DNA from 4 places in the Mesorhizobium sp. W016 genome. Region 3 is predicted to be linked to each of the others. Evidence: predicted binding sites of a transcription regulator. Region 3 holds the regulator's gene; each other region holds the start of a gene.

Region 1 (7,319 bases), 3.0 Mb from region 3:
ATAACCATCGGCACATATCTTTATTTCGTCCGGATCGGATGGACGCATGATTTCAAGCGGAGCTCGACGAAACATCATCCCCGATGTGGTTGACCAAAACCAACCCACGGTACCCCGATCAATAAATAATAATGTCGGGTCAGCTTCGGTGTCGACATGCAGGTAGCCGCTCATTTTCGGCATCGATCGCGGGTCGTTCAGGTGGAATACGGGATGACCGCCCGCAAGCAGGTTGCCGGCCGTATCTATCACCACCTCATCGGAGCTCGACATTGCCGCGATACGGGTTTGGCTGAGATGCGCTCTCACATGGCATTCTATGAAGTCAGGATGCCAAGCATCGTCACCGTCAAGAAAGGAGATCAGGGGCCCGGCTGTCGCGTCAAGCCCGGTCATCATTGCTGTCAACTGCCCGCCATTTTGCAGTCGGGGCAGAAAGCGGAAACGACTGTCGCCAAGCTGGGACAGACACTCTTCAATCCTTCGGCGGGAACCGTCGGTCGAAAAATCATCGACCACCACGCATTCGAACGCAGTGTATGTCTGCGCCGCTACGGATCGGATCGCAGTGTCGATGAATGCCTCTTGATTGAAACAGCCTACGCAAACGGATACGGTTGGTAGCGCGATGTGAGAACCAGCTCCGCTTGGGACGATGTTTTCTTTCAAGAGGCGCTTCTCCGTACACCAGATTTGATCGCCTGAGATATTCCGTCGATCAAATGGCGGTGTTTCTTTGCCAAATTTCTCTCTATCGAAGCGAGTTTTTCTCCGCACTCAAGATCGCAATTGCCGCATGTTGACCCTACAGCACGGGTATCGCCCTCCTACCAAATTCGAGATTGTCAGAGCCATGCTGCGTCATGGCCACAACCTCAGAAAAGGGCACCCTTCCGCGAAGTCGCAACCTGCTCTTCAGGCCAGTTTGCTGTCGGACGATCCGTTCATATCCTATTCGGGAATGTCCGGTACGCCGCTCGGATTAGCAAGTCATATGCCTTTCCGTCCACGCAGCCACCGCGCCTGGTTTCTCATCTCGCCAACCTGGTCCATCGAAAACAGTGCTAGCGTCAAAACCATTCGGACCTATGCCGTTCTGCATAGACTCAAGAACCCCCGTCACTCGCTAATCTTCCTTTCCAACACTCAGCCAGAGGCTGATCTGTTGAACCAGTCCGGCGAGGCCGCCGTCCTGCACAACAAGACGTCAACAACCTCCGAACACATATTCAGGCCTCTCGATGACGTCCCTGTAGAATTTGATGCAATCTACAATGCGCAGCTGGCTCCGTGGAAGCGCCATGACTTGTCGCTTGGCATCCAGCGTTGCGCATTTGTCTTCTATCGAGATTCAAGCGGATCCTCCACGACGGAGTCGGAAAGAGCGCGAATAAATCGGCATAGGGAGCTCGCGCCGCATCACGTCTTTATCAACGAGTTTGACGGCACCGGCAAGCCTGTCCGATTGGCACCGGCTCAGGTGAACACGCATCTAAATCGTGCAGCCGTGGGAATCTGTCTCTCTCACCTGGAAGGACCAATGTTCGCAAGCACGGAATATCTTCTCGCGGGGCTTCCAGTGGTCACGACGCCGAGCCATGGCGGCCGAGACCTTTATCTGGATGATGACTATTCGCTTACAGTTCCACCCGATCCTCGATCCATCGCGGAGGCTGTCTTAGCGCTGAAGGAGCGACGAATTCCCCGGGATTACATTCGTTCGCAAACTTTGAAACGAATCGAACGAGACCGCGGGCGGTTCATAGACCTTGTAAACGAGATTTTTCTGGAGAGCGGCTCTTCGCGCCGGATCGCCCTGCCTTGGCCTTTCAGATATCCTGTCATGGAGTGGCTTCCACCGCAGGTCGCGATCGATCGATCGCTTTCAGGTTCGGTCGATGCGTTCATCACCGTTTAGAAGCAACACCCTCAGATTGCCGAAGGGCCTAGTCGCCTTGTTAACGCGGTCGAGGAGGCGGAGCAGCCGTTCCATTTTGCTCAACCATCTTCCGTTTTTGCAACCGGCACAGCGCGCTGCAACCACCACGAATGCATGTTCCTGTAATGTTCTTGTCTTGGCCTGAAATCTATGGTTGTCTTGTCCTGACGTCGCTCGCGGTCTGAACCACAAGGCCGAGGCGAGCTGATATCCGGGGGCAGAGCAAGATGGTGGCGCGGGTTCGCACGGTTGCTTTCCAGGGCATCGAGGCCGTACCGGTCGATGTCCAGGTGATGATCGCGCCGGGCAAGGTCGGCATGCAGATTGTCGGCCTGGCCGACAAGGCGGTGGCCGAAAGCCGCGAGCGGGTGCAGGCGGCCCTCCATGCGTCGGGCCTGTCGATGCCGTCGAAGAAGGTGACGGTCAACCTCGCTCCGGCCGATCTGCCCAAGGAAGGCAGCCATTACGATCTGCCGATCGCGCTCGGCCTGATGGCCGCCCTTGGCGCCATTCCGGGCGACATGCTGGCCTCCTATGTCGTGCTCGGAGAATTGTCGCTCGACGGCACCATTGCCACGGTCGCCGGTGCGCTGCCGGCGGCGATCGGCGCCAATGCCGAGGGAAAAGGCCTGATCTGCCCGTTCGGCTGCGGGCCGGAAGCGGCCTGGGCGGGCAAGGATTTCGACATATTGGCGCCGCGCAGCCTGATTGCCATCGCCAATCATTTTCGCGGCACGCAGGTGCTGTCGCGGCCCGAGCCCGGCATCCATGTCTCGGCCCGCGACCTGCCCGACCTTTCAGACATCAAGGGCCAGGAAAGCGCCAAGCGGGCGCTGGAAGTGGCGGCGGCCGGCGGCCACAATCTGTTGATGGTCGGGCCTCCCGGCTCGGGAAAATCGATGCTGGCGCAGAGGCTGCCTTCAATTCTGCCGCCACTGGCGCCCAAGGAACTTCTTGAAGTCTCGATGATCGCCTCGGTGGCCGGCGAGCTCGGCGAAGGCAAGCTCACCGACCGGCGGCCGTTCCGCGCCCCGCACCATTCGGCTTCGATGGCGGCAATGGTCGGCGGCGGCATCAGGGCGCGGCCGGGCGAAGTATCGCTTGCCCATAACGGCGTCCTGTTCCTCGACGAGTTTCCCGAATTCACGCCGCAGACCTTGGATGCGCTGCGCCAGCCACTGGAGACCGGCGACTGCATGATCGCGCGCGCCAACCACCGCGTCACCTATCCAGCGCGCATCCAGCTGGTGGCGGCGATGAACCCGTGCCGTTGCGGCATGGCCGGCGAGCCCGGCTATCGCTGCCTGCGCGGTGAGCGCTGCCGCACCGACTACCAGACGCGCATTTCCGGCCCGCTGCTCGACCGCATCGATCTCAGGATCGAGGTACCGGCGGTCTCGGCCGCCGACCTGATCCGGCCCGACCGAGCGGAGAAAAGTGCAGCCGTCGCCCAGCGCGTGGCGCGCGCCCGCACCATCCAGCGCGAACGTTTCGAGCGGCTGGGCGTTACCAGCGCCACCACCAACGCCCATTGCTCGCCTTCTGTTATCGAGGACATCGCGATGCCGGATGCCGCCGGCCTGTCGCTGCTGAAAGACGCCAGCGAGAAACTCGGCTTTTCCGCGCGCGCCTATCACCGCGTGCTCAAAGTGGCGCGCACACTGGCTGACCTCGACGCCAGCGAAACCGTCGGCCGAATTCACCTGGCCGAGGCGATTTCCTACCGCATGATGTCGGAGCGGGTAGCGCAGGCGGCGTAACCCTCCCCTTGAGGGGAGGGAAACGCAGGCGCTAATTCGCCCGCTCTTTCGCCTTCAGCTCCAGCCGCCGTGCGTGCAGCACCGGTTCCGTATAGCCATTCGGCTGTTCGCGGCCTCTAAACACCAGGTCGCAGGCGGCGTGGAAGGCGATGGAATTGTCGAAATCGGTGGCCATCGGGCGGTAGAGCGGGTCGCCGGCGTTCTGCAGGTCGACGATCGCCGCCATGCGCCGCAGCGAATCCATCACCTGGATCTGCGAGCACACCTTGTGGTGCAGCCAGTTGGCGATGTGCTGCGAGGAGATCCGCAGCGTGGCGCGGTCTTCCATCAGGCCGACATCGTTGATGTCGGGCACTTTCGAGCAGCCGACGCCCTGGTCGATCCAGCGCACGACATAGCCAAGAATACCTTGCGCATTATTGTCGAGTTCGCGCTGGATCTCGTCGGGGGTCCAGTTCGGCCGCACCGCCACCGGCACCGACAATATATCATCGAGCTTCGCCTTCGGCCGGCTCTTGAGCGCCGCCTGGACGGCATGGACATCGACCTTGTGATAGTGCGTGGCGTGCAACGTCGCCGCCGTCGGCGACGGCACCCAGGCGGTGCTGGCGCCGGCCTTGGGATGCGCGATCTTCTGTTCCAGCATCGCCGCCATCAGATCGGGCATCGCCCACATGCCCTTGCCGATCTGGGCATGGCCGGCCAGCCCGCATTCGAGCCCGGCGTCGACATTCCACGCCTCATAGGCGGAAATCCAGGCGGCCTGCTTCATGTCGCCCTTGCGGATCATCGGGCCGGCTTCCATCGAGGTGTGGATCTCGTCGCCGGTGCGGTCGAGGAAGCCGGTGTTGATGAACACGACGCGTTCCCTGGCGGCGCGGATCGCCTCCTTGAGGTTGACGGTGGTGCGCCGCTCCTCGTCCATGATGCCCATCTTGATGGTGTTTTTGGCCATACCGAGCAGCGCTTCGACGCGGTCGAAAATCTCGACTGCGAAGGCGACTTCCTCCGGCCCATGCATCTTCGGCTTCACCACATACATCGAGCCCGCGCGGGAGTTCATCCGCCGCCCTTTGGCGCCGACATCGTGCAGCGCGATCAGCGCCGTCAGCGCCGCATCCATGATGCCTTCCGGCACCTCGTTGCCATCGCGGTCGAGGATGGCCGGATTGGTCATCAGGTGGCCGACGTTTCTCACCAGCATCAGCGAGCGGCCGGGCAAGCTCAGCGCGCCACCACTGGGCGCGGTCCAGGCGCGGTCCGGATTGAGCTTGCGCGTGAAGGTTTTGCCGCCCTTGCTGATTTCCTCCGCCAGATCGCCCTTCATCAGGCCGAGCCAGTTGCGGTAGACGATGACCTTGTCCTCGGCATCCACCGCCGCGACCGAATCCTCGCAGTCCTGGATGGTGGTCAGCGCCGATTCCAGGATCACGTCGGCAATGCCGGCCGGGTCGGTGCGGCCGATCTGGTTGGTGCGGTCGATGAGGATCTCGATGTGCAGGCCGTTCTGGACCAGCAGGATGGCTTCCGGGTTGGCGCCGTCACCGCGATAGCCGGCAAATTGTTTCGGGTTGGCCAGCGTCGTGCCGCTGGCGCCGGCGCCGAGCCGCAAGGTGCCACCCGAAACCGTCAGCCCGTTCACGCCGGCCCATTTGCCCGAGGTGAGCGGCACGGACTCGTCCAGAAAACTCTTCGCCCAGGCAACCACCTTGGCGCCGCGCACGGGGTTGAAGCTTTTGCCCTTCTCGGCGCCACCGGTCTCGGCAATAGCGTCGGTGCCGTAGAGCGCATCGTAGAGCGAGCCCCAGCGGGCATTGGCGGCGTTGATCGCATAACGCGCATTCATCACCGGCACCACCAGCTGCGGCCCGGCAACGGTGGCGATCTCGGGGTCGACATTGTCGGTCGACACGGAAAAGGCCGGCCCTTCGGGCACGAGATAGCCGATCTCACGCAAGAAGCTTTTGTAGGCCTCCATATCGATGGGCGCGCCATTGGCGCGGTGCCAGGCGTCGATCTGTTCCTGCATGGCGTCGCGTTTGGCCAACAACGCCCGGTTCTTCGGCGCGAGATCATGGACGATGGCCGAAAAGCCGTTCCAGAAGACGTCGGCGGCAATGCCGGTACCCGGCAGCGCTTCGCCGACAAAGTCATGCAGTTCGCGGGCAATCCGCAATCCGGCGATCTCGACGCGATCGGTCATCAGGGCTTCTCCAGATGAAAGGCTTTGCGGCCTTTGGCATGTCGGGGGTGAGGGGTCAATTCAGCTTAGGGTGAAGGCGGGGAATTTGAAGCTGCTGATCTCCCCCCTCGTGGGGGAGATCCTAAACCGCAATCCTCGGCCGACCCGATGCAACCGCCACCACATGCGCTTCGATAAACATCCGTTGGGCCTCAACCGTAGACACCTTGAACTCGGTCGAAACTTCTATCTCAGCGTTGTCGGTGCCGGCATCCTTCGCCCGCTCGGCCACAATCGCCCGCACATCAGCCTCCGCTGCCGCGATCGCCTCGGCCTCGTCCGTGAAGTCGCGCACCGTTTGCCCCGACGCCAAACGAAACAAACCTTCCCTGGGCTGGCTGACGCGGGCTTCGGCGGAGACGCGGACCTGGCCGACGACGGCGCCGAGCGCGTTGGCGACATCGGTATCCTCCGGCACCACGCACTCATTACCGACCAGCTCGGCCAAGCCGGCATAGTGCAGCGGCGCCGAGGCGCCGAGGCCAATGACCGGACGATCGAGCGCGACGCTGAGCCTTGCGATGCCGGGATGGGAATCGACGGCGCGCTGCACCAGCGCATGCGCGACGGTGGCGGCGCCATCCAGCCCATCCTCGGCAAAGGCTGTCTCCAGAATGTATTCTGCCGACCAGCGCGTGAGCGTCAGCAGCACGCGTTCGGAAATCACCTCCGGAGACGGCGCGATGTACTGGCCTCGCCCATCACGCTTGCGGGCAAACAGTTCGGCGGCGAGCCGGGCCGCAAGCGGGTCCCAGTTGGCCTGCTTGCCGAGCACATGGGCGGCGTCCGAGGGGGTGAAGCCCGAGATATGCACAAGACCGCGCGAGACCAGCCGGTTCAGCGTGGCGTTCTGGGCGTTCGAGGTGAGCAGCCTGTCGATGGCGAGCGGCACGGCACCAATGAGTTCATACAGTTTCGCCTCGGGCGCGGTCAGGCCGGCGGCGAGCCTGTCCGGCACGCCCGTGCGCAGCGCAAAGCGGCCGTCCATGCGGCCGGGGTTGGGCGCCCTGAGCTGGCGCTCGAGCTCCGATGTCACGGAAGCACCATGCATCATCCCGGCCAGCGCCAGCGGCACCAAGCGACGCGGCCCGAGCAGGATTTTCGGGTTGAGCGCGCCATCTTCCAGCGCCACTTCGGAATCGCCGCCGAGGCCGAAGGTGCGCATGGCGACCGCCTCGACCATGGTGCGGAAGCCGCCGACAGTGGCGCCTTCGGGATCGAGCCGAGGACGGCCGCCGTCGAGCACGGCGACATCGGTGGTGGTGCCGCCAATGTCGGACACCATGGCGTTGTCCAGGCCCGTCATGTGGCGGGCGCCGACCAGGCTGGCGGCCGGGCCGGACAGGATGGTCTCGATCGGCCGCTGGCGGGCAAACGC
Region 2 (7,319 bases), 1.6 Mb from region 3:
CGAGGCCGAGGCTTCCGTTGCCGCCAAACTGGCGGAAGCGGAAACGGCCATCGTTGCGGCGAAGACGAAGGCGATGTCCGGAGTGAGCGCGATTGCCATCGATACGACCGATGCGATCCTGAAATACTTCGCCACCGGTGCTGCTACAAAATCCGAGATCGAGCAGGCCGTGAAGGCCGCACTTGCAAAGTGAGTCGACAATGAATGCTACCAGTCTAGCTACACTGTGGGTTTTCATTGCACTGCTGGTGTTTCTCGGTGTGCTGATCTGGGCCGGCGTCCCGAAAAAGCTCGGCGCCTCCTTGGATGGCCGTGCCAGCCGGATCCGCAAGGAGCTCGATGAAGCCCGCCGGCTGCGCGAAGAGGCCCAGCAACTGCTCGGCCAATACCAGAAGAAGCGCAAGGAAGCCGAGCAGGAGGCCGCAGCCATCGTCGCTGCCGCCAAGCGCGAGGCCGACATGCTTGCCGCCGAGGCGCACAAGAAGACCGAAGACTATGTCACCCGTCGCACTGCGCTTGCCGAGCAGAAGATCGGCCAGGCCGAGCGCGAAGCCGTCGCCGAAGTGCGCGCCAGCGCCGTCGACATCGCCGTCGAGGCGGCCCGCACGCTGCTTGCCGGCAAGATCGACGCCAAGGCCGGCGCCGACCTGTTCAAGTCCGCGCTGCAGGACGTGAAGGCCAGGCTGAACTGAGCGGGGTTACTCGCTGACATCAAGCCGCCCGGGCAACCTGGCGGCTTTTTTGTTGAGCGGCGACGGAGATTGGCGAAGGCGGTGGTGCGCCTGATCTCCCCCTCGAGGGCCCTCGAGGGGGGGATGTCGCCAAAGGCGACAGAGGGGGTCCGTTCGACCAGGCGCGACGCTCTTTCTGCGACCAAGAAGGGCTAGCACTTCACGCGCGCGACCCCCTCTGGCCTGCCGGCCATCTCCCCCTCAAGGGGGGAGATTAGCTGTCCAACCCGACAAACCCTTCTTCTTCCACCACCTCAACCCCACCCAGCCTGAACGGCGCGAATGATGCCCGGTGCAGCCTTGCCACCGGCCCATGCGCTTCGATCGCGGTGCGGTGCCGCACGGTGGCGTAGCCCATATGGACCTCGAACCCGTAGCGCTCGTGATGGCTGCCGCAGCCGCACATCATGCGGTCGCGCATCACCTTGGCGACGATCGAGGCGGCGGCGATCGATTGCGAGCGCTGGTCGCCCTTGATCAGCGCGCGGCCTTCGCAGAGGAGGCCCGGCGGCACATCGCGGCCATCGGCCAGCGCCAGCTTCGCCTGGATCGGCAGGCCGGCAAGGGCGCGGCGCATGGCTTCCAGGCTGGCCTTGAGGATGTTGCTGCCGTCAATGCCTTCGGCGCTGACCGAGGCCATCGACACGCCGAGCGCTGACCCCAGGATTTTCAGGAACAGCGCCTCGCGCTGCAAATGGTTGAGCCGTTTGGAATCGTCGAGCCTGTCGGGAATGTTGGCGGGATCGAGGATCACGGCCGCCGCCACCACCGGCCCGGCCAGCGGACCGCGGCCGGCCTCGTCCATGCCTGCCACCGGCCACAGGCCTTCCGCCATCGCCTTCGTCTCGAAGGAGAAGTCGGGCTTTTCGACGATTTCGAAAAGAAGCGGAGAATCGGAACGTGCGCGAGCCATGTTGCGGCGAGGTTCGCATCGGCTCCGATTCTCCGCAAGTCCCTCCAAGGTCGAGTGGGGCAAGACCGGGAGGGCACCGTCTGCAGGCCGGGGGACAGGCCGGACGGGATTCTTGGGTCGCCTGACAGCCACGAGGGCAGGGCAGGCGCTACTCTCAGAGCAGCATCAGCTGCTCGGTCGCCTTGGCGGCGGCGACAAACTGGTCGGTTCGGAGCGTGCGCCGCTCGGCGTTGAGGCCGAGCCGCTTGGCCGTGATCTCGAAGCGCCGGCCGATCTGCCAGGCATAGGGGCCGGCGCCTTTCATCCGCTTGCCCCATTCCGAATCATAGTCCTTGCCGTCGCGCATCGAACGGATCAGCGACATCACGTGCCGATAGCGGTCGGGATAATGGCGCAGCAGCCAGTCCTTGAAGATCGGCGCCACCTCGAGCGGCAGGCGCAGGATGACATAGCCGGCCTCGCGGGCGCCTGCGGCGCGTGCCGAATTGAGGATGCGCTCCATCTCCTGGTCGGTCAGGCCGGGAATGATCGGCGCCACCATGACAGAGGCCGGAATGCCGGCATCGGAAAGCTGCCGGATCGCCTCAAGCCGCTTGGTCGGCGTCGACGCGCGTGGCTCCATGGTGCGCGCCAGCATGCGGTCCATCGTTGTCACCGACAGCGCCACCTTGGCCAAGCCCCGTTCGGCCATGCGCGACAAGATGTCGATGTCGCGCGTCACCAGATGGGATTTGGTGACGATGCCGACCGGATGGCCGCGCGCCTCCAGCACTTCGAGGATCTCGCGCATAATCCGGTATTGTTTCTCGATCGGCTGGTAGGGATCGGTGTTGGTGCCGATCGCGATGGTGCGCGGCTGATAGCCATCCTTCGACAGTTCCTTGTCGAGCAGCCGCGCCGCATCCGGCTTGGCAAACAGCTTCGCTTCGAAATCCAGCCCCGGCGACAGGCCCATGAAGGAATGCGTCGGCCGGGCGAAACAATAGACGCAGCCATGCTCGCAGCCGCGATAGGGGTTGATCGAGCGGTCGAAGGAAATGTCGGGCGATTCGTTGCGGGTGATGATGGTGCGCGGCTTCTCGACCTGCACTTCGGTCTTGAACGGCGGCAATTCCTCCAGCGAATTCCAGCCGTCGTCGAACACATGCCGGCTGACCGGCTCGAACCGGCCGGACGGGTTGATGCCCGCGGAACGGCCGCGGTTGCGATCCGGACGGACGCGCATGCCGCTCTGTTCGATCATCGCATTGGCCATCTCGGCTCGCCCTGCTCCGAAAGCAGCAATGTCCGCACGCACGATATGTTCCATTTTGGCCCTTTCCCAAGGACTGTCGGCTGGCTGTCGAATCGCTCTGTTCATGAAAATAATCCTATTTCGCTGATGAGAACAAAGCAAGAACTTTTTCGTTGGGCCATGCAAAACTGGCGCTGCGCCGGGCTTTCCGCTATTCGGCTAAAAATGCTCAGCGTTCTCATCGAAACCCGGGATGACGAAGAAGGCCTTGCCCGCACGCTCGCCTCGTTGATCGGCGGCGCGGTCGAGGGCGTGGTGCGCGATGTCATCGTCTGCGACACCGGCTCGACCGACCAGACGCATCGGGTTGCCGATCATGCCGGCTGCCACTTCGTGGCCGGCGGCATTGCCGCGGGAATCAGGCAGGCGAAGGGTGACTGGCTGCTGTTTCTGGAACCCGGCGCAAGGCTGGCGGAGGGCTGGATCGACGACGTTGTCGCTCACACGGCGCGGCAAACCATGCCGGCGCGCTTTTCCCGTGCGCGCGGCAGCCGCACGCCGTTCTTGTCACGGGTGTTTTCGGGCAACCGGGCGCTGGCCGAAGGGCTGGTCATCAGCAAGCGCCAGGCCGCTGCCCTGTCGAAGAACGCGCACAGCGCCGAAGCCCTTGCGCGCGGTCTCGCCACCAGGCGGCTCGACGCCGAAATCTGGCTGGCGCCGAAGAAGTGATGTTTCTTCCTTCTCCCCGTTCACGGGGAGAAGGTGCCCGAAGGGCGGATGAGGGGCAGCGCCATCGTCTCATCCGCATTGGCACGGTCGCAGCACCATCCCTCTTTTTCGCCGCAAAAAGCTATTGTGCATTGCACAAAAGCTGACGCGGGATTAGCATTCCGTTGATGCGGGATATCGGGGTTTGGGTAGTGCCGGAGCGGTAAGCAAGCGCCGCGTCGTCGTTGCTGCCGTTCATATCTGAGGACCCCGATGAACCTTTCGTCCCCTGACAAATCCGGCGCCCCCAGTCTGGAAGCCATTGCCCGCAACGGCAGCCTGCTCCGCCGCATTGCGGTGCGTATCCCGACCTATCTGTCCGACCTGCGCGAAAATCCCGCATGGCTGCCGATGTTCGTGCTTGCCCGCACCATGCCGGCGCGCAAGCTGCACTGGCTTGGCGCCAAAGCCGCGCGCCCCGCGCAGAGTGCCGGAGCGACGATGTTCAGGGGCGTCGACCTCAAGTCGATCGTCGCGGCGCTGCGCACCGATGGCCTGTTCTCCGGACTGGTCCTTCCGCAGGCAATCCACGAAGAGATCGCCAGCTTTGCTCAGAGCACGCCGTGCTTCGGCAATTTCGACCGCCGGCTCGAATTCATGCCCGGAGAACACGCAGAAGCCGAGAAGCGGTTCGGCCGCTCTTTGCTCAGCGGACACTATTTCGAGCGCATCCTCGGCTGCAAGGCGGCACTCGCCATCCAGAACGACCCGCTGCTGCTCGACATCGCCCAGCACTATCTGGGCGGGCAGGCAAAGCTGATCACCACGCGTGTCTGGTGGAGCTTTCCGACCGGCGAGGCTTCCGACGCCGACAAGAACCTTGCCTCGCTCGGCAAATATCATTTCGATCTCGACGACTGGCGGATGCTGAAATTCTTCTTCTATCTGAAACCCTGCGATGCCGGCACCGGTCCGCATGTCTATGTCAAAGGCAGCCACAACAGGCGCAGTCTCAAGCACCAGCTGACGCTGCTGGTCGGCCATCCGGCGCAAGACGTGCTCAAGGTCTATGGCGACGACAGCCCGGTCACGCTGACCGGCGAGGCCGGCCTCGGCTTCGTCGAGGACCCGTTCGGCTTCCACATGGGCACCGTGCCGTCCACCACGCCACGGCTGATGATGGAGGTCGGCTTCGGCGTCTCGCCGCCCTCGCGCCGCCGCTTCCACGGCGAGCCGGTCATCCGCTGACGCCGGAGCGGATCTCGACCGGCATCCAGCGCGCTTGCCGCCGGGCAATGCGACCCTCTTTGTTCTCGGCATCATAGTCCATTGGGACCGGCTCGCGGTTGAACCGCGGCCGGTCATCCAGCGCATTGACGATGACGATCGCTCTCGGTTCGCCGTCGGTGGTCACAGCAGCGACATAGACGCCGCAGTCCCGGCAGATGAGATAATCGGCGGTGCGCAATCCGAACCGGTATCGGTGCAGCCGGGCCTCGTCCTCGACCGCGACGATCAATCGCCCCTGCGGATCGGCGGCGGCGCGCGAACCATGCCGGACACAGAACGCGCACTGGCAGGCGCGGATCTCCATCTCGGACGGCTCAATTCCGGTTTCGAAGGTCAGGTGGATGTTGCCGCAATGGCAGCCGCCGCGGTGCGCGCTCATTGGATCTCTTCCGTCTTGACTTGGCGACAGACTATCCGCCCGACGACCCGGAGGAAATGACCTCTCGAAGGCGCAGCCGCCATTCTGCCTGACAAAGGCAGCACTTGGCCGGCTTTGCCTTGGTTTACGAGGCGGCCTTGCCGCGCCGCAACTGCTCGTCCAGGCGCGGCATGATCTCGACGAAGTTGCAGGGCATGTGGCGGTAGTCGAGCTGCGGTTTCAGGATGCCGTCCCAGGCGTCCTTGCAGGCGCCGGGCGAGCCCGGCAGCACAAAGACGAAGGTGGCGTTGACGACGCCGCCCGTCGCCCGGCTCTGCACTGTCGAGGTGCCGATCTTGTCGTAGGAAATGCGGTGGAACACTTCGGAAAAGCCATCCATGCGCTTCTCGAAGATCGGCTCCAGCGCCTCCGGCGTCACGTCGCGGCCGGTAAAACCGGTGCCGCCGGTGGTGATGACGACATCGATGTCTTCGTCGCGCGACCAGCCCAGCACCTTGTCGCGGATTTTCTCCCGGTCGTCGGTGACGATGTCGCGCGCGGCCAGGACATGGCCGGCCTCGGCGATGCGATCAGCCAGCGTCTGGCCGGATTTGTCGTCGGCAAGGCTGCGCGTATCGGACACCGTCAGCACCGCGATGCGCACCGGGATGAACGGCCGGCTCTCGTCAATTTTGGCCATCGGCCCCCTCCGAAGCGATGCTTCGTGTCGCGGCGACAAACCACTCCGGTTCGCGACTGCGAATCTCGGCGGCGGCGCGCTTGGCGACATTGCCGGTCTCGAACAGCCCGAAGCATGTCGCGCCGGATCCCGACATGCGCGAGAATCCAGATCCGGCCCTGTTCAGCAGGGAAAGCGCTCTGCCGATGGGCGGCTGTATTGCTTGCGCCGGTTCCTCAAGATCGTTGCGGGTGATCTCCAGCCAATTGCGGACGCCGTGGAAATCGAAACCGCGCGGCAGCGGCGGCAGTCCTTCATTGTCGCGTTTTTCAAGTGCATTGAACACATCGGGCGTGGAGACGGCGACGCCGGGATTGACCAGCACCAAGGCCAGCGCAGGAAAATCCGCAATTGGCGACAGCTCATCGCCGACGCCACGCGCAACCAGCGGTTTTGCCGCAAGACACATCGGCACGTCGGCGCCGAGCGTGAGACCGATCCGGCTCAGTTCGGCCTCGCCGATGTCGAGCCCCCAGGTCCGGACAAGACCCTGCAATACCGCCGCCGCGTCGCTCGAGCCGCCGCCGACCCCGGATGCGACCGGCAGGTTCTTTTCCAGCCGGATGGCAACCGGCGGCGTGCGCTGCTGGCCGGCCTGCCTGCGCAGCGCCTCGCGCGCCTTCACCACCAGATTGCTGTCGTCGATCGGCACGGAAGTCGCGTAACGGCCCGATACGGAGAACCGGTCGGCGTCGGCAGGCTCGATCTCGACCCTGTCGCCGAAGCGGGTGAAAACGACCAGGCTCTCGAGCAGATGATACCCGTCGGCGCGCCTGCCGGTGACGTGCAGCGCCAGATTTATCTTGGCGGGCGCAAGCCACGTCCGGGCTGCGGCATCCAAACTGTCGGCTGCTGACGGGATGATGCTCAGTCCTTGGCCAGGCGGTATTCGCCGGTCTTGGGATCCTGGACCAGCGTGCCGTTGGTGCCGTTGGCTGCCTGCTTTTCGGTGCGCCGCACCTTGGCGGTCACACGTTCGGCCTCGCGGACGAAAGTGCGGTAGCCGAAATAAGCGGCGGCGCCGACAACTGCGAAGAAAATGATCTGTGGCATTTCAAAGCTCCTCCCTCGCAAGACGGCAAGGCAGACTGTCAAGCGCTCATGCTAGACGCTTTCCCGGCTTTTTCAAAGCCCGAAGCGCGCCCACAATGCGCGCTCTTCCGCCGCATCGATCACGCCGCTTGCGGCGGCGGCGGCAATATCGGGCGCCGAAACGTTCGAGCCGAACAGGCCGATGCGGCCAAACAGGCCACGCGGCGCGGTGACCAGCCTGAGCTGGGTTTTCGCGCCGAAGCGGGTTTTCAGTACCGTGCGCATGTCGCTCAACGCATCGACGAGGCCAAGCT
Region 3 (7,319 bases):
CGTCTACCGCGACCCGCAGCGCTACTGGATGCTCTACGAACTGGCCGAGAAGCTGGTCGACTTCGAGGATTACTTCCGCCGCTGGCGCTTCAACCACGTCACAACGGTCGAGCGCATCATCGGCTTGAAGCGCGGCACCGGCGGCACCTCAGGCGCCTCCTATCTGAAGAAGATGCTGGAGGTCGTGCTGTTTCCGGAGCTCTGGACGGTCCGCACCCGGCTCTAGAGCATTTCACCGTTTAACGGAAACGGCGAAATGCTCTAGCTCTTTGATTGACGCAATTTCGGACGGAAAACCGCTTCACACTTTTCCTGAAATTGCTCTGGTTTCTCACGTAACCGCGGTCTTCACCGCGAAGCGGGCGTCCTGCCAGGCGCCGGTGCGCAGAATATCCTCCAGGACTTCGACCGCCTGCCAGACATCGCCATATCCGACATAGAGCGGCGTGAAGCCGAAACGGATGGTCGACGGCGCCCGGAAATCGCCGATCACGCCGCGCTCGATCAGCGCGCGCATCACCTGATAGCCATGCGGATGGAGGAACGACACCTGGCTGCCGCGCTGGCTGCCGTCGCGAGGACTTTCCAGTTCAAGCCGGTAGGCGCCGCATCTGGCTTCGACGAGCTGGATAAACAGGTCGGTCAGCGCGATGCTTTTTCTGCGCACCGCCGCCATATCGACGTCGTTCCAGATATCGAGCGCGCCCTTGAGCGCCCGCATCGACAGCACCGGCTGCGTTCCGCACAGGAAGCGGCGAATGCCGCTGCCGACGGCAAAGCCCTGCTCGAAGGCAAAGGGCCGCGCATGGCCCCACCAGCCGCTGAGCGGCTGGTGGGCATCGTCATGGTGGCGCTCGGCCGCGTAGATGAAGGCTGGCGAGCCCGGGCCGCCATTGAGGTATTTGTAGGTGCAGCCGACGGCGAAATCGGCATTGGCACGGTCAAGTTCGACCGGCAAGGCGCCGGCCGTGTGGCAGAGATCCCAGATGATCAGCGCGCCGGCGTCATGTGCCTTGCGCGTCAGCGCCGCCATGTCGCGCAACTGGCCGGATTTGTAGTTGACGTGGTTGACCAGGATGACGGCAACGCTGTCGTCGATCAGCTCCTCGATTGCGGCCGCGTCGACGCCCTCCAGCCGCAGCCGCGTTCCCGGCCGGGTCGAGGCGACGCCTTCGGCCATGTAGAGGTCGGTCGGGAAACTGTCGCCCTCGGCAACGATGACCGACCGATCCGGCCGCATGCCGAGCGCTGCGTGCAGCAGCTTGTAGATGTTGATCGAGGTTGTGTCGCAGACCACCGTCTGCCCATCAGCCGCGCCGATCAGTCGCCCGAGCTGATCTCCGAGTTCCACCGGCATGTTGAACCAGCCGGCGGTGTTCCAGGCGCGAATGAGGTCGTGCGCCCATTCCTGCGTGGCGGCCTGCTGCAGTTCGCTGAAGACGACCGCTGACGCGGCGCCCAGGGAATTGCCGTCGAGATAAATCACGCCTTGCGGCAAGACAAAGCGTTCACGCATGGAGCGCAGCGGATCGGCGGCATCCATTGCTTCGATTGTAGCGAGATCGGGTGTCGTGCTCATGATCCGGCGCCCCTCCATGGACAAACGCGCGCGGCGGAGCCTGCCGCCCAAACATGCCGGTGATCTTGAGTGGTCGCCCTTGAACTGTCAAACATTATATATAATTCACCCATTGAAAGGCTTTGATATATAATGATCCGCCCGAGCGTTTATGTCTGATGGATCACGATGCTGGATGACGAGCAGACCTCGAAGACGGAAGTGGCCTATCGCCTGCTCAGGCGCGATATTCTTGCGACCCGGCTGGCGCCTGCCGCGCCGTTGAAGCTGAGCACGCTGCGCAACACCTACGGCATCGGCTGGACGCCGTTGCGCGAGGCGCTGTCGCGGCTGGAGGCGGAACGGCTTGTGACCGCCATCAGCAACCGCGGGTTTGCGGTCGCTCCCGTCTCTCGGGCGGAGCTCGAGGATTTGGCACGTGCGCGGCTGGTGGTCGAACTGCCCCTGCTGGTGGAATCGATCGAGAAGGGCGACCGTGAGTGGGAAGACGCGGTCGTTGCCGCCCACTATCGTCTCTCACGGTGCGGGTCTGTTCTCGACGATCCATCGGATGATGCGGTCGACGCGTGGTACGAAAAACACGATGCCTTCCATGCGGCGCTGCTCAGTGCCGCGACATCCAGCTGGCTGCTGCGCTTCAATGCAACGATTTCCGACCAATTGCATCGCCATCACCGCTTTCTGGGTCTGGCCCCGACGCTGCGCGCCGCCGCCGGCCGCACGGACGGACACCGGAAGGCCGTGGCGGCCCTGCGCGACGCCGTGGCGATCGAACACCATACCGCCCTGATGGAAGCGGCCCTCGATCGCGACGTCGAACGTGCGAAAACTCTGATGACCGCTCACATCGGCTACACGCTGCGGGTCTATGCCCAGAGAGAACCCCGCGCGGATGCTGCGCAGCCCCGTCCGAAAAGGAAGCGGCGATCGTAGCCGACGACGCAGGGCACTTTGTCTTCGTTTCACCCCGTTGCTGGCAACGGGGCGCAGGCGGCGCTCGCAGCGCCGAACGTTACGCTGAACAAAACGTCAACACATTCATTAAACTTTAAAAGGTTGCGGAACACAACTGGAACAGATAGTGTTTGTTCTGGGTTTGTTTTTTCTGATTCTGGTTTCAGAACCCTTGGGGGCCGCGATGCTGACGCGCAAACAACATGAGCTTCTGATGTTCATCCATGAACGCCTGAAGGAGAGCGGAATCCCGCCGTCCTTCGACGAGATGAAGGAAGCGCTCGACCTCGCCTCCAAGTCCGGCATCCACCGCCTGATCACGGCGCTTGAGGAGCGCGGTTTCATTCGCCGGCTGCCGAACCGGGCGCGCGCGCTGGAAGTGCTGCGGCTGCCCGACTCGATCGCACCAGGCCTCAATGCGGCGAGGAAGTTTTCGCCGAGCGTGATTCAGGGCAGTCTTGGTCAAACCGGCCAAGGGCAAGGCGGCCAAGGACAAGGCGCGATGGGCCAAGGCGGTCTCGGCCGCCAGATCAAGCCGGGCTCGCCGTCGCGTTCGATGTCGGCCGGCAATGACGATGCCGTTTCCGCGATTTCAATCCCGGTTATGGGACGCATCGCCGCCGGCGTGCCGATCGACGCCATCCAGCATCAGACCCATTCGATCTCGGTGCCGCCCGATATGATCATGGGCGGCGAACACTACGCGCTCGAGGTCAAGGGTGATTCGATGATCGAGGCCGGCATTTTCGATGGCGACACGGTCATCATCCGCAATGCCGACACAGCCAGCCCCGGCGAGATCGTGGTGGCGTTGGTCGACGATGAGGAAGCGACCCTGAAACGCTTCCGCCGCAAGGGCGCCTCGATCGCCCTGGAAGCCGCCAACCCGGCCTACGAGACCCGCATTTTTGGACCGGACAGGGTGAAGGTGCAGGGCAAGCTTGTCGGATTGATCCGGCGCTACTGAGCCGGCTTGGGTTTGTATTTTTCACGCTGGTTGTAAGGCGGCAGGCCGCGCGCTTCGCGGGAGAAGCGGCGTTGCTCGTGCCAGGGGCGATACGGCTTGTCGACGGCGAAGCGGATGGTTGGCGCTGCAGCTGCCGATTGCGGATCGAAGAAGACGGCGGCGCTGCCGTCGCGGGCCAGCTGTTTCTTCGTCACGACCAGCACCAGCGGGTCGCGGCACGGATTGTAGGCGGTGGCGTCATCGATGACGATCAGGCTCGCGAAGGCACAGGCCGGCCGCGCCGTCTTGCGGTCTTTCGCAAGCGCTACAATGGCTCCGGAAGGGTGCCGGGCGATACAGAGATCGCCCATGCAATAGAAGGGCGACCCGGGCGGCAGATCGAGCGGATCGAGATCGAACCGCGTATCTGTTGCCTCGAAAATCTCGGGCGGGATAATGGTTTCGGCCCGCAGCGCCCGTTTCCAATTGTCCGTGGTGAATTCGTTGGAGCGTTCGCGGTTGAGGGCGAGTTCGCCGCCACCTATCGGCATGGCCACCAGATGCGCGTCCTCGGATATGAGCACGTCGGGCGTAAGCACCTGCGGCACCGTCAACAGGCCGGCCAGCGCGAAAGGCACGGCCGCCAGCCTGAGCCAGGTGGTGGCCATGGTGGCGATGACGAGGGCGACCGCCACCAACAGCACCGAGCGGATGGAGATCAGCCCGACGGCGTCGACCGGCGAGCGCTCGGAAATCCAGGCCGATATAGCGATCATCGCCATCAGACCCTTGCCCATCACATAGAGGAGCGGCCCGTCGGCGCCGAACGGCATCGCCAGTGCGCTGAGCACGGCAAAGGGCATGACGATCAACGAAACAATCGGCATCACGGCCAGATTGGCGATCAGGCTGAGCGGCGACACACGCTGAAAATGCCAGATGGCGAACAGCAAGGTTGCACTGCCGGCGATGATCGAGGTCATGGCGAGGCCGCCCATGGCCAGCGCGAATTTTCGCGACAGGAAGCCGACGAAGGAGCGCTTTGCCAGCGGCGTTCTCACCTTGTCGGCGCGGTAATCGGCCCAGCCGGCATAGGCGCCGACAAGGGCGGCAGTGGCGGCAAACGACATCTGGAAGCTGGGACCGACCACCTCGTGCGGCGACACCAGGATGACGGCAATGGCGGAGATCGCCAGATTGCGCATGGTGAGTGCGGCGCGATCAAACAGCACGGCGACAAGCATGACCGCCAGCATGATGAAGCTGCGCTCGGCGGCAACCACGACGCCTGAAATAACGAGATAGGCGGCGATCGAGACAAGCGCTGCCGCGGCCGCATATTTCTTCACCGGCCGGCGCGAAGAGAAATCGGGAAACAGCGCAAAGGCGCCACGCAGCAACGCCATGATGGTGCCGGCAACCAGCGCCATGTGCAGGCCGGAGATGGAGATGATGTGGTAGATGCCGGTGCGCCGCATCGCTTCGTTGACCTCGTCCGGGATGCCGGCGCGCACCCCGACAATCAACGCCGCGGCAATCTCGCCTTCGGCGCCGCCGATCTTGCCCCTGATATGGTCGGCAATGTTTTCGCGCGCGCTCTCGATTGCCGAGGAGAGCCGCGCGGTCAGCGGCGGCGGTCCCTGCGTAGCAATGGTTTTCGGATTGCCGAGAAAGAAGCCGCTGCCGCCGATACCGGTGAAATAGCTGTCGAAGGAGAAATCGTAGCTCTCCGGCCGCACCGGACCGGTCGGCGGCAACAGCCTGGCATAGCCGGTGATCAGGGAGCCGGCGGTCATATCGGCGGGAACGGTCCGCGCCGAGAGCCTGACCCGCTCCGGGGCGTAGCGCAGCTTGGGGTAAGCGGTCGAAACCACGTCGAGCGTCAGCCTGATGCGCCCGCTCTCCATCTGTTCGAGACTGACGACGCGGCCGGTCAGCCGTGTCTGGATCTCGGAGCCGAGCATCTGCGTTCCGGCGCGCCAGGTCTCGACTTTGGCGGCGACGACGCCGAGCGCGCACAGCATCGCGGCCATGCAGAACAGATGCGTCCTCGGCCGCGATCGCGTGGCGACAGCGCAACATGTCGCCAGCACCACAATGGCGATTGGCTGCGCAAAGCCCGGCTCGCCGGCCAGCGAGAAGTAGACGATGACGCCGGCTGCCAGGAAAACCGGGACCAGCAGGAAGGCGACGCCCCGGTCGAGCTCCGTGTTGGCGGCCACGGCAAGGCTGCGGCGGAGCGCGGGCCATGACGGGCGGCGAAGCCGTCTGCGCAGTCGGGCGATAGATCCGGGCGCTGTGACTTGCGCCGGCAAGGCGTGACCGGGCAGCGCGGGCGCTATGCCGGGATGCGGCTCAGGCAGCGCGAGGGGCAGCGGCTCGGCATAGGGACTATCGGCAAACAGCGAGCGTTCGCTGACGCTTGCCTCGCCGCCTTCGCCTTCCTTCGTGCCCCGGCCACGTCCAGCCATCGGGTCTGCCCCTTGCGCCCCAGACCTCCTATGCTACATGAACGCGCAAAGTGCGAAAGTCCGTGCGGTCGCGTCCACCGCGCCGGAATTGACGATCACTCGCCAAGGACGCTCAATCCTCAATCATATCCCGGCCCTCCGCCCTCAGGCGAGCAAGCCCATCGTGCATTGCCTTCAATTGTTCCGGTGTATGACCCTGCCATTCAGCGAGCTCCCCCAGGATGAGCAACGGATCACGGGAGCGGTAGGATTTCGTCGGATTACCGGGAAATTTTTTATCGGTCAGGTTAGGGTCATCCATAAAAAACCCCGTCGGCTTTACGATGTAAATCCTTTGACGACCGTCACCCGTTGCAAGCTCTGCTCCCCAGATGGCGGCTTCCAGTGTCTGGGTGAAATAGATCCATGACAGTGGTTTACCTCTGAAATTGGAAGGGTGGCCGACGCTCAGCAGATCCCCGGGTTTCAAATCCGCCCGGGTACCATGGTAGAACGGATCACCCTCCGTATGGTCGGCGTTTCTGGTCATCGGTAGTCCTTCTTTCAATCATTCCTCCTTCGTGGCGAGGCCGGACCGCACACAGTTGCGGTGTTCACGATAATGATTGCAGAAAGGTCAATATGCGTGACCAAGCCAACGCTGTCACGGCGGCGTTGTGTCGGGCAGTGCCGCATCCGTGAAGAAATGTCCGCTCGTCAGAGGGGGCTACCACCGTCGCAGCGATGTTCCAGGCACTGTGACGGGCGCTGCAGCCGAATGAAACCCAGACATTGACGCTGCTGCCAAATGAGGTTGCGCGGAGGTGCGAACAGATTTTTGTGCTACAAGGCTCCACCGCCAGTTGACGCAACCGATAATTGCCGACGTGCCCCCGGCCTCATCCAGCCATCGGGTCTGCCCCTTGCGCCCCAGACCTCCTATGCTACATGAACGCGCAAAGCGCGAAAGTCCGCGCGATCACGCTCCGCTTTCCAAGGCTTCCCGAGAGTTCCATGTCCGACACGGTCGTCACCCGTTTTGCCCCCTCGCCCACCGGCTATCTGCATATCGGCGGCGCGCGCACGGCGCTGTTCAACTGGCTGTACGCCAAGCACACCGGCGGCACGATGGTGCTGCGCATCGAGGACACCGACCGCGAACGCTTCAACGAGGCGGCGACACAGGCCATTCTGGATGGGCTGACCTGGCTCGGCCTTTCCTGGGACGGTGAGGCCATATCGCAGTTCGAGCGCGCGCCGCGCCACCGTGAGGTGGCCGAGGAGCTGGTGCGCCTGGGCAAGGCCTATTACAGCTACGAGACGCCTGCCGAGCTCGAGGCGATGCGCGAGGCCGCACGCGCCAAGGGCCTGCCGCCGCGCTACAACGGCC
Region 4 (7,319 bases), 1.1 Mb from region 3:
TCGCCGCCGCCATTGGCGACCGGCGGCTTCTGACCATCGTCCTGAGGCTGCGCTTGGCAAGGCGCGGCAGGGCCGTTCTGGTCGCTATTGTCCTGCGCGGCCGCCGGGTCGACCAGCGCCAAGAGCAGCACGCATGGGATGAGGGGGAAAGTCTTCATGGTCCAGCTCCTCTGGATTCATCTCCTTGGCAAAGCAGACTAGTCCTTGGCAAAGCAGACTGGCGGCAATTGGTTCCACGGAGATGGAGTGGTTGCCGGAACCTGGCAGCCGGAAGTGAGTTCCACCTTCTCGACGCTAAGCCGCCCAGAGGAGGCAATCATGGAAGAACGAAACAGAAAACCCAATGACGAGGTCGAGGCGCCACCGAGCAAAAACGATGCCCGCGACAGGATCGCCAATGACGACGTGGAAGCGCCGACGCCGGGTCGGCAGGATTGGGATGCGCTGCGTGGCGCAACGGTCCTGCCCGACGGAGCAGATGAGGAAAGCCTGCCGGACACCACCGGTGTCGAGAAGGAAGGCGAACTGCCCGAGGAGGATGACGACAACCCCTACCAGGACAGTGACGATGCCTTGCCCGACGACGCCGAGGAAGCCGCCATTGGTCACGACCTGGCGAGGCGCGGCGGCCCGTTCGACGACGTGTAAGGCAGCGACCGCGGACTTTCGAGAAGTTTCCCGGGACGTCCACGCCGTCACCAGTTGGACCAAGGATGAGCTGAAGGCGATGCCGGAGCATCGCGATTGATATTTCGAAGGATCCGGCTGCCGGATCCTTCGTTTAAGGCGCCTTGGCGATTTTGGCTTAGCCCTTGTGGTCAAGGGCTGGACGGCGACGCAATCTCAGCACGTTCGACAGCCGCGAGGCAGCCGAGAAGCACGAACGCGAAGTCCGATATTTCAAGCGCCGTGGAGGCCGCTCGCCTGAAAGCTTCAAAGTGCGCAAGAGATCCCCGGCGCGGGCGGTGCGGGCACGCTCGCATGCAGCGCTGCGAATCGGGCCATCGACCGCCGGCACTTGAGTGCCGACGGGCTCTGGCCTTCAGTTCGACCCGGGATCGCCGAGCGCCTCGGTGACGAAGGACGCCGCGATCAGGTCGTCGGCGTCGAGGCGTAGGGAGCCTTCGACACCCCCCATGATGGCCGCGACCTTCTGGAAGGTCTGCATCTCGTGTTCAGTAACGCTGGCGTCTCGCATCCTGGCTTTCAGATCGGCGATGCGTCGGCCCAGTGAGGCCGACGTTCCGATTTCTCTGTTCGACATGGTGGCCTGCTCCTCCCCCAACCCATGCTGTGGACGTACTCAAGTCTGCCTATATATAAGGCAGCGCGAATACAGTCGCCGCAACGCGCGATATCTGGGAAGGTTCCGGCGCCAAATAGTCACGAAATAATACGTGGTGGGACTCGGGTATGTTAAGCGCCGGCGCGGCGATAGACACCGCAGCCAGCGGCTGCGGCCATCGGCCTGGCCAACCCGCGTGGCGGGTCGCGAACGCGGGTCGGACTTGATCGCTGCGCGAACAGTCAGCGAGAAGCCGGCACCACGCCGGACACCGAGCGCGCCGTTTCGGGCGAAAACACCACGAAAGCAAAAACCAGAACGGCAGCGGCGACGATGAGCGAGCCGCCGGCGACGATCGGTTCAAGCGCCGGGTTTCCCTGCAGCATCACATACAGCGCCGGCAGCATGATCACCAGGCCGAGTGTGTAGAGCCCGTAGTGGATCATGGCGATGCGACGCGCCGCCTTTTGCGGATTGAGCGCGTAGTAGCCGCCGAAGATGGCGCTCGTCACCCAACCGAGCAGATTGATATGCGCGTGCGCCGGAAAAGCGGCGTGGTCGCCCGAGATCGCCATCTGCAGGCCGGCCGCAATCCCCAACATCAGGAACAAGATGGCAGTTTTGAAAAAGAGTTCTGAAACCCTCGGCATGTCATTTCTCCCCCTATGCGGTCTGCGACCGCTTGCGACCTGGAGAATACACCCACGCGCAGAACTTTTCCACGCCCCGGTTATGGGGCCATGCCTGCACAGCTTTTTGCACGCTGTTCGACTTTTCTGGCTGCCACAACCCGGCGCCGCCGCGCTACGGCGTCAGCAAGATGTCGGCGCCCGCTCGCTCGTCGAACACCACCGCGCAGCCGCGCCCCAGCGCCACTGCCGACAGCGCGTTGGCCACCGTCTCGTCCGGCGATACGAAATCACCGGTCAGCACTCGCAACTCCTCCACCGCCCTGGCCATTGACACGCAGTGCCCGGCAACGCGATCGCTCGTGCAGGCGTCAACGACGCTGACGAGGTCGATCATCTCGAACTGGCCCATACCGGCCTCCACAAAAACAGCGTCCCGTCGCGGATAGGAACGCTGAGGCGAGAGACAATGTTCCGCAGGTCCGATGCCCAGGCGGAGCACTCGACGGCCCGACCTGGAACGGACCGGCCGGCGGCAACCGCTTCGCTTGACAATAGGCCCTGTTTGTTCTCTATTTGTTCGGAAAAACGCCTCTCACAACAGACGCGGCTAATGCTGCAACGCCGCAAAGGGAACGGTCGGGATGGAACCCACCATCCTGCATGCGGATCTCGACGCCTTCTACGCCTCGGTCGAGCAGCTGCTCGACCCGGCGCTCAGGGGCAAGCCGATCGCCGTCGGCGGCGGCGTCGTGCTTGCCGCCTCCTACGAAGCCAGGGTTTTCGGCGTGCGCGGCGGCATGCCCGGACGACGCGCGCGCGAGCTTTGCCCCGGACTGATTTTCGTCGGCGGCCATTTCGCCGACTATCAGCGGCTGGGCGACGCCGCCATCAAGGTGCTCGACGATTTCACGCCGCTGGTCGAGCGGATTTCCATCGATGAAGCCTTTGCCGATGTCGCCGGCTGCACGCATCTGTTCGGGCCGCCGGCCGAGATCGCCGCCACGGTGCGTCGGCGCGTCCGGGCAGAGCTCGGCCTGCCGATCTCGATCGGCGTGGCGCGCACCAAGCATCTGGCCAAGATCGCCTCGCAGGTGGCCAAGCCCGACGGCCTGGTGGTGGTCGATCCGGACACCGAACTTGCCTTCCTGCATGATCTGCCGGTCGGGCTGATGTGGGGCGTCGGCCCGGCGACCAGAGCGCGGCTGGCCGAGATCGGCATCGAGACCATCGGCCAGTTGGCAAAGACGCATAGCGGGGCGCTGCGAAGGTTACTCGGGCCCGCCGCCGGCGAAAAGCTGGCGTCGCTGGCATGGAACCGCGACCCGCGAAAGCTCGAAACCCACAGGCGGTCGCATTCCGCCGGCGCGCAGTCGGCGCTTGGCGGACGGCCGGCCGAGGCGCGTATCTTCGGACCCGTGCTGCTGCATCTGGCAGACCGGGTCGCAAGCCGGCTCAGGGCGAAATCACGGCCCGGGCGCACGGTGACGGTGCGCGTGCGTTTCGCCGATCTGCACGCTGTCACACGCTCGCTGACGCTCGATCAGCCGATTTCGGCAACCGCGATGCTGGCCGAAATCGCCGGGGAGCTGGTGCGCGGCGTGCTGGCCGCCAACCCTCGGGAGAAGACCATCTCGCTGCTGGCGATCTCGGTGTCGCAGCTGGAAGAAAGTGCCGAGCTGCAGCTGGAGCTGCCGCTCGGGCTTGCCGATGAAAAGCAGCGGCCCGGCAGCAGGCAAGGCCTGGCGCGCTTTGGCGCCGACCGCGCCATCGACAAGATCCGCCAGCGCTTTGGCAGAGAGGCTGTCGGCTATGGCGCCGTGGCGCTGGAAGCCCGGCGCTCGGTTCCCGACGCCTTCCGCGAACTGGCGGAGAAGGAACTGTGAGTGCGGCGCGACGGCAAGGCCAATGTTTAGGCTGGACCCCTCCGCGCTGCATTGCCGCTCTGTTTGAGCAGGCCGACCAACCAGGCCAGACCCGCCGCAGTTTCGGACATTTTTCGCACCGCAACCCGGCCACGCCATGCACGCCCAAGAACAACGCTTTGTCGATGAAGGTGGACTTGCAGTTAGCGCATCGGCGCCAAGAAAAACCGGGATGGGACAGCGAGGCCGCGAAGGTTGACAGTGCCGATCCGTCTGGCATTATCGCGTAAGCTTGGAGGATTCACTATGAAGAAAACCTATTCGAAGCCTGTTCTGGTCAAAAAAGGCAAGCTTTCGCAGGTTACGGCGCTCGCCAATGGAGCGGGTTCCGGCCCGATCGAGTGAGGTCGTTGAGTCCGACTGTCGCCTGATCTGGCGGCCCGCCTGACACTGGAGATGCGGCATGAAGAAGACCTATTCGAAGCCGGTGCTGGTCAAGAAGGGCAAGCTCTCGCAGGTTACAGCCGACAATGGTAACGGCTCCGGGCCGGTCACCATCTAACAGCCGATCATCCGGACGCCTCGTGCCGTCTGGCCGGGAACAGGGCTTTGGGTGCCCGACGTGGAGAGTGGAAATGAAGAAAACCTATCTGAAACCGGTGCTGGTCAAAAAAGGCAAGCTCTCGCAGGTCACCGCGAACGGTGCTTCCAATCCGCGATAAACCCTTTCACCCCGATTGATCGCGACACGCTTCAGCGCACAACCACCAGATCGTCGAGCACGAGCTGCCAATAGTGGCTCGTTGAAAAACGCACGCGCGTCACCGCCGCCAGCATCGGCGCATAGTGGACGGGCGCCAGTGCCGACAGGACGATCGTGTCGCTGGCGATCAGCCGGTCGCCAAGCCAGCTCTCGACCAGTGCGGTTTCGCCTTCGGACTTCAACCATGCCGCTGTCAGCATCACGGAATGGAACCCGAACGGTTTGTCGCTCGACAATTCGGCCGGGTGTCCGCTGCTCGTATAGCAGACATGGTCTCCCGAGATATTGCCGTTGACGTAGCCTTCGCTGCCTTCGGTATGATCGCGCGCCAGTGCGTTCAGGTTGAACCAGGTCAACCCGGCATAACCGGACGGCACCTTGCGCAGGCCGCGCGTCGTGACATCGTCGAAACCGATGGCCTGCAAGGACGCGGCGCTGTCGACAGCCGCGTTCTCGGGCGACAGCAGGCCGAGTTCGGTCGGGTAGGCCGACAAGGCCAGTCGTCGTTCCATGCCACCGCCGGTGATTTCGATCGCGTCGGCGTCATCGGGCAGATCGAGGCGGAAGCCATCGCTGAGCGGATGCACCGCCACCTCTTGCCCTTTCGCCACCACCGAGATGCTCGCCGAGACACCGTCCGCTACGCGGCCGCTGAGCCGGCGTATCGCAAACAGGCCGACCGGCTGCAGCATTGATTCCGAGACCAGCCCGGTGGGCGAGCCCGGCAGCGGCCGGAGGTGCTGCGACTGGACCTCGTTGGCGCTGCTCGAGCGCCAGCCGGGCGGCACAGACACGCTGAAGCGGTAGCTGCCCGGCACATGGATGGGCGCGGCGCGACGTTTCGTCGACGCCAGGAAATTGGCAAAGCCGCCGCGATTGCTCCGCGCCGCGGCGACGAAGCGGCCGTCGCCATCATGCAGTCTGACCATGATGCCGGCCATCGGGCGGTCGCCGAGCCCGTAGCGGCCGTCGCGATCGGCATCGAAATAGACAAAGGACGAATGATTGAGCTTGCCGTGGTTGCCCGACCAGTCGCGGCGCACGGCGTAGTCGTTGGCCGGATCTTCACGAAGCCGGGCTCTGCGACGAGACCGCGCCAGCCGCCAGGCGAGAGCCGCAACGACAGCGGCGAACCCGACAAGGAGTATTGCCTTGATCACGGACGGCTCAAGCAATGCTGTCGGCCCTGCTCATCTGGATCTCCTGCGCATACATCGATCCATATATCGATGCTGCGGGCGCTTGAGCAACCGGACACGGGATCGGCGGACCACGGCATCGGCGTCACATACCCATTTCAGGCAACTATTCCGGCGACGGCACCGGCGGCTTGGTGGTCAGCGCGGCGCCGAAGGCGGCGACGACGACTGCGGCAATGCCCGCGCATTGCAACGGGCTCAGGATCTCGTGCAGGAACAGGAAGCCGGCCAGCGCGCCCAGCGCCGGCTCCAGACAGGTCAGCGTGCCGTAGAGCCTGGCCGGCATCCGGGTCAGCGCCACCATCTCCAGCCAGAACGGCAAGGCGCTGGAGAACAGCCCGACCAGCAGCGCGCTGACCAGGATCGCGGGTGCGATCAGGCCGGTACCCGCCTCGGCGAGGCCGAACGGCAGGGCGAGAGCAGCGGCAATGACCAGCCCGTAAGCCGTGGTCTGGCTGCCAAGCTCGGCGCCCGCCTTTTGCGCAAAGACGATGTAGAGCGCCCAGCAGCCGCCGGCGGCCAGCGCCAGCATCACGCCGATCGGGTCGAGTGCACTGCCGGAGTGGATGAAGGGCGACAACAGCAATATGCCGGCAACGGCCAGCACCACCCAGACGAAGTCGGTGGCGCGCCGCGACGACAGCGTCGCCACGAGCAGCGGGCCGGAGAATTCGAGCGCCACCGCGACGCCGAGCGGAATTCTGGCGAGCGCTGCATAAAACAAAAGGTTCAGCGCCGCGAGGTTGACGCCGTAGGCGATGAGCCATGGCAGCACGGCGCGCGACGGCCGCACCCGCCACGGCCTCAGCACCGCCGCCAGCATCAGCGCCCCCACGACCAGCCGCAGCGCCGTGGTGCCGTTGGCGCCAATCAGTGGAAACAGGCCCTTGGCGAAGGTGGCGCCGATCTGGATCGACACCATGGCGCCAAGCAACGCGCCGATCGGCAAGCCCTTCGCTTCAGCTGCGGCAATCGGCGTCGACGTCAATTCCAGTCCCTCCGCGCGCGACCAGCCGGCCGTAGCGCAGGCCGGAGATAGGGATAAAGGGCCCGGCTGTCGTGTGGCACGAGCGGGCTGTTGATAGGGCAAGGGTGGGAGGCGAACGCCGACGCATTTCCTCTCCCCCGTCGATCGGGGGAGAGGAAAAGAAGCTAGCTCGCCAGCCCATACACCAGGCTCACACGTCCATCCGAAAGCGCCTCGGCCTTGCGCAGTTCCAGTCCGTGCCGGGCGTGCACCGTGCCGAACAGCGCCTTGCCGTCGCCGGCGAGCAGCGGATAGACGATGAGCCGCATTTCATCCACTAGCCCCGCCTCGATCAGGCTGGCGGTGATGCGGGCGCCGCCCATGAGATAGATGTTCTTGCCGGGCTCGCGCTTCAGCGCCGCGACGTCGTCGAGGCTGCGCAGGAAGCGCGTCGAGGCCCAGGCGGCCGAAGTCATGGTGTTCGACAGCACATAGTGCGGGGTTTTCGCGGCAAAGCGCGCCCATTCGAGTTCGGCCGGGTCGACCAGTCTGCCGGTCATCGGCAATGGCTGGTCCGGCTCGTTCTGTTGGATCGCGCTCCAGTAGCGCTC

Evidence for each region. The regulator LexA, encoded in region 3, represses DNA repair genes until DNA is damaged. The targets are predictions, from matches to a motif close to TGTTCNNNNTGTGTTCNG.
Region 1: the regulator LexA is predicted to act here: its motif matches at 2,055-2,072, upstream of ACYG9V_RS04955 (YifB family Mg chelatase-like AAA ATPase).
Region 2: the regulator LexA is predicted to act here: its motif matches at 3,028-3,045, upstream of ACYG9V_RS11270 (PA0069 family radical SAM protein).
Region 4: the regulator LexA is predicted to act here: its motif matches at 2,481-2,498, upstream of dinB (DNA polymerase IV).

Annotation. Positions count from the first base shown of each region.
Region 1 is NZ_JBTTIF010000002.1:922,120-929,438, reverse strand. Features, by position in the region: gene ACYG9V_RS04965 (glycosyltransferase family 2 protein) at 1-669, opposite strand, end outside; gene ACYG9V_RS04960 (glycosyltransferase) at 854-1,918, shown strand; gene ACYG9V_RS04955 (YifB family Mg chelatase-like AAA ATPase) at 2,167-3,699, shown strand; gene ACYG9V_RS04950 (malate synthase G) at 3,731-5,902, opposite strand; gene ACYG9V_RS04945 (hydantoinase/oxoprolinase family protein) at 6,024-7,319, opposite strand, start outside.
Region 2 is NZ_JBTTIF010000002.1:2,271,240-2,278,558, forward strand. Features, by position in the region: gene ACYG9V_RS11255 (F0F1 ATP synthase subunit B) at 1-193, shown strand, start outside; gene ACYG9V_RS11260 (F0F1 ATP synthase subunit B) at 201-692, shown strand; gene ACYG9V_RS11265 (ribonuclease HII) at 946-1,644, opposite strand; gene ACYG9V_RS11270 (PA0069 family radical SAM protein) at 1,799-2,953, opposite strand; gene ACYG9V_RS11275 (glycosyltransferase) at 3,104-3,607, shown strand; gene ACYG9V_RS11280 (hypothetical protein) at 3,860-4,834, shown strand; gene ACYG9V_RS11285 (GFA family protein) at 4,824-5,255, opposite strand; gene moaB (molybdenum cofactor biosynthesis protein B) at 5,380-5,934, opposite strand; gene ACYG9V_RS11295 (4-(cytidine 5'-diphospho)-2-C-methyl-D-erythritol kinase) at 5,921-6,814, opposite strand; gene ACYG9V_RS11300 (membrane protein) at 6,841-7,026, opposite strand; gene ACYG9V_RS11305 (S49 family peptidase) at 7,099-7,319, opposite strand, start outside.
Region 3 is NZ_JBTTIF010000002.1:3,904,028-3,911,346, reverse strand. Features, by position in the region: gene kynA (tryptophan 2,3-dioxygenase) at 1-226, shown strand, start outside; gene kynU (kynureninase) at 332-1,579, opposite strand; gene ACYG9V_RS19425 (GntR family transcriptional regulator) at 1,748-2,512, shown strand; gene lexA (transcriptional repressor LexA) at 2,718-3,500, shown strand; gene ACYG9V_RS19415 (ComEC/Rec2 family competence protein) at 3,494-5,950, opposite strand; gene arr (NAD(+)--rifampin ADP-ribosyltransferase) at 6,063-6,479, opposite strand; gene gltX (glutamate--tRNA ligase) at 6,944-7,319, shown strand, end outside.
Region 4 is NZ_JBTTIF010000002.1:2,761,899-2,769,217, reverse strand. Features, by position in the region: gene ACYG9V_RS13800 (hypothetical protein) at 1-158, opposite strand, end outside; gene ACYG9V_RS13795 (hypothetical protein) at 319-648, shown strand; gene ACYG9V_RS13790 (hypothetical protein) at 1,043-1,264, opposite strand; gene ACYG9V_RS13785 (heme-copper oxidase family protein) at 1,528-1,935, opposite strand; gene ACYG9V_RS13780 (hypothetical protein) at 2,090-2,326, opposite strand; gene dinB (DNA polymerase IV) at 2,559-3,800, shown strand; gene ACYG9V_RS13770 (hypothetical protein) at 4,086-4,184, shown strand; gene ACYG9V_RS13765 (hypothetical protein) at 4,243-4,341, shown strand; gene ACYG9V_RS13760 (hypothetical protein) at 4,533-5,702, opposite strand; gene ACYG9V_RS13755 (EamA family transporter) at 5,848-6,729, opposite strand; gene ACYG9V_RS13750 (dihydrofolate reductase family protein) at 6,894-7,319, opposite strand, start outside.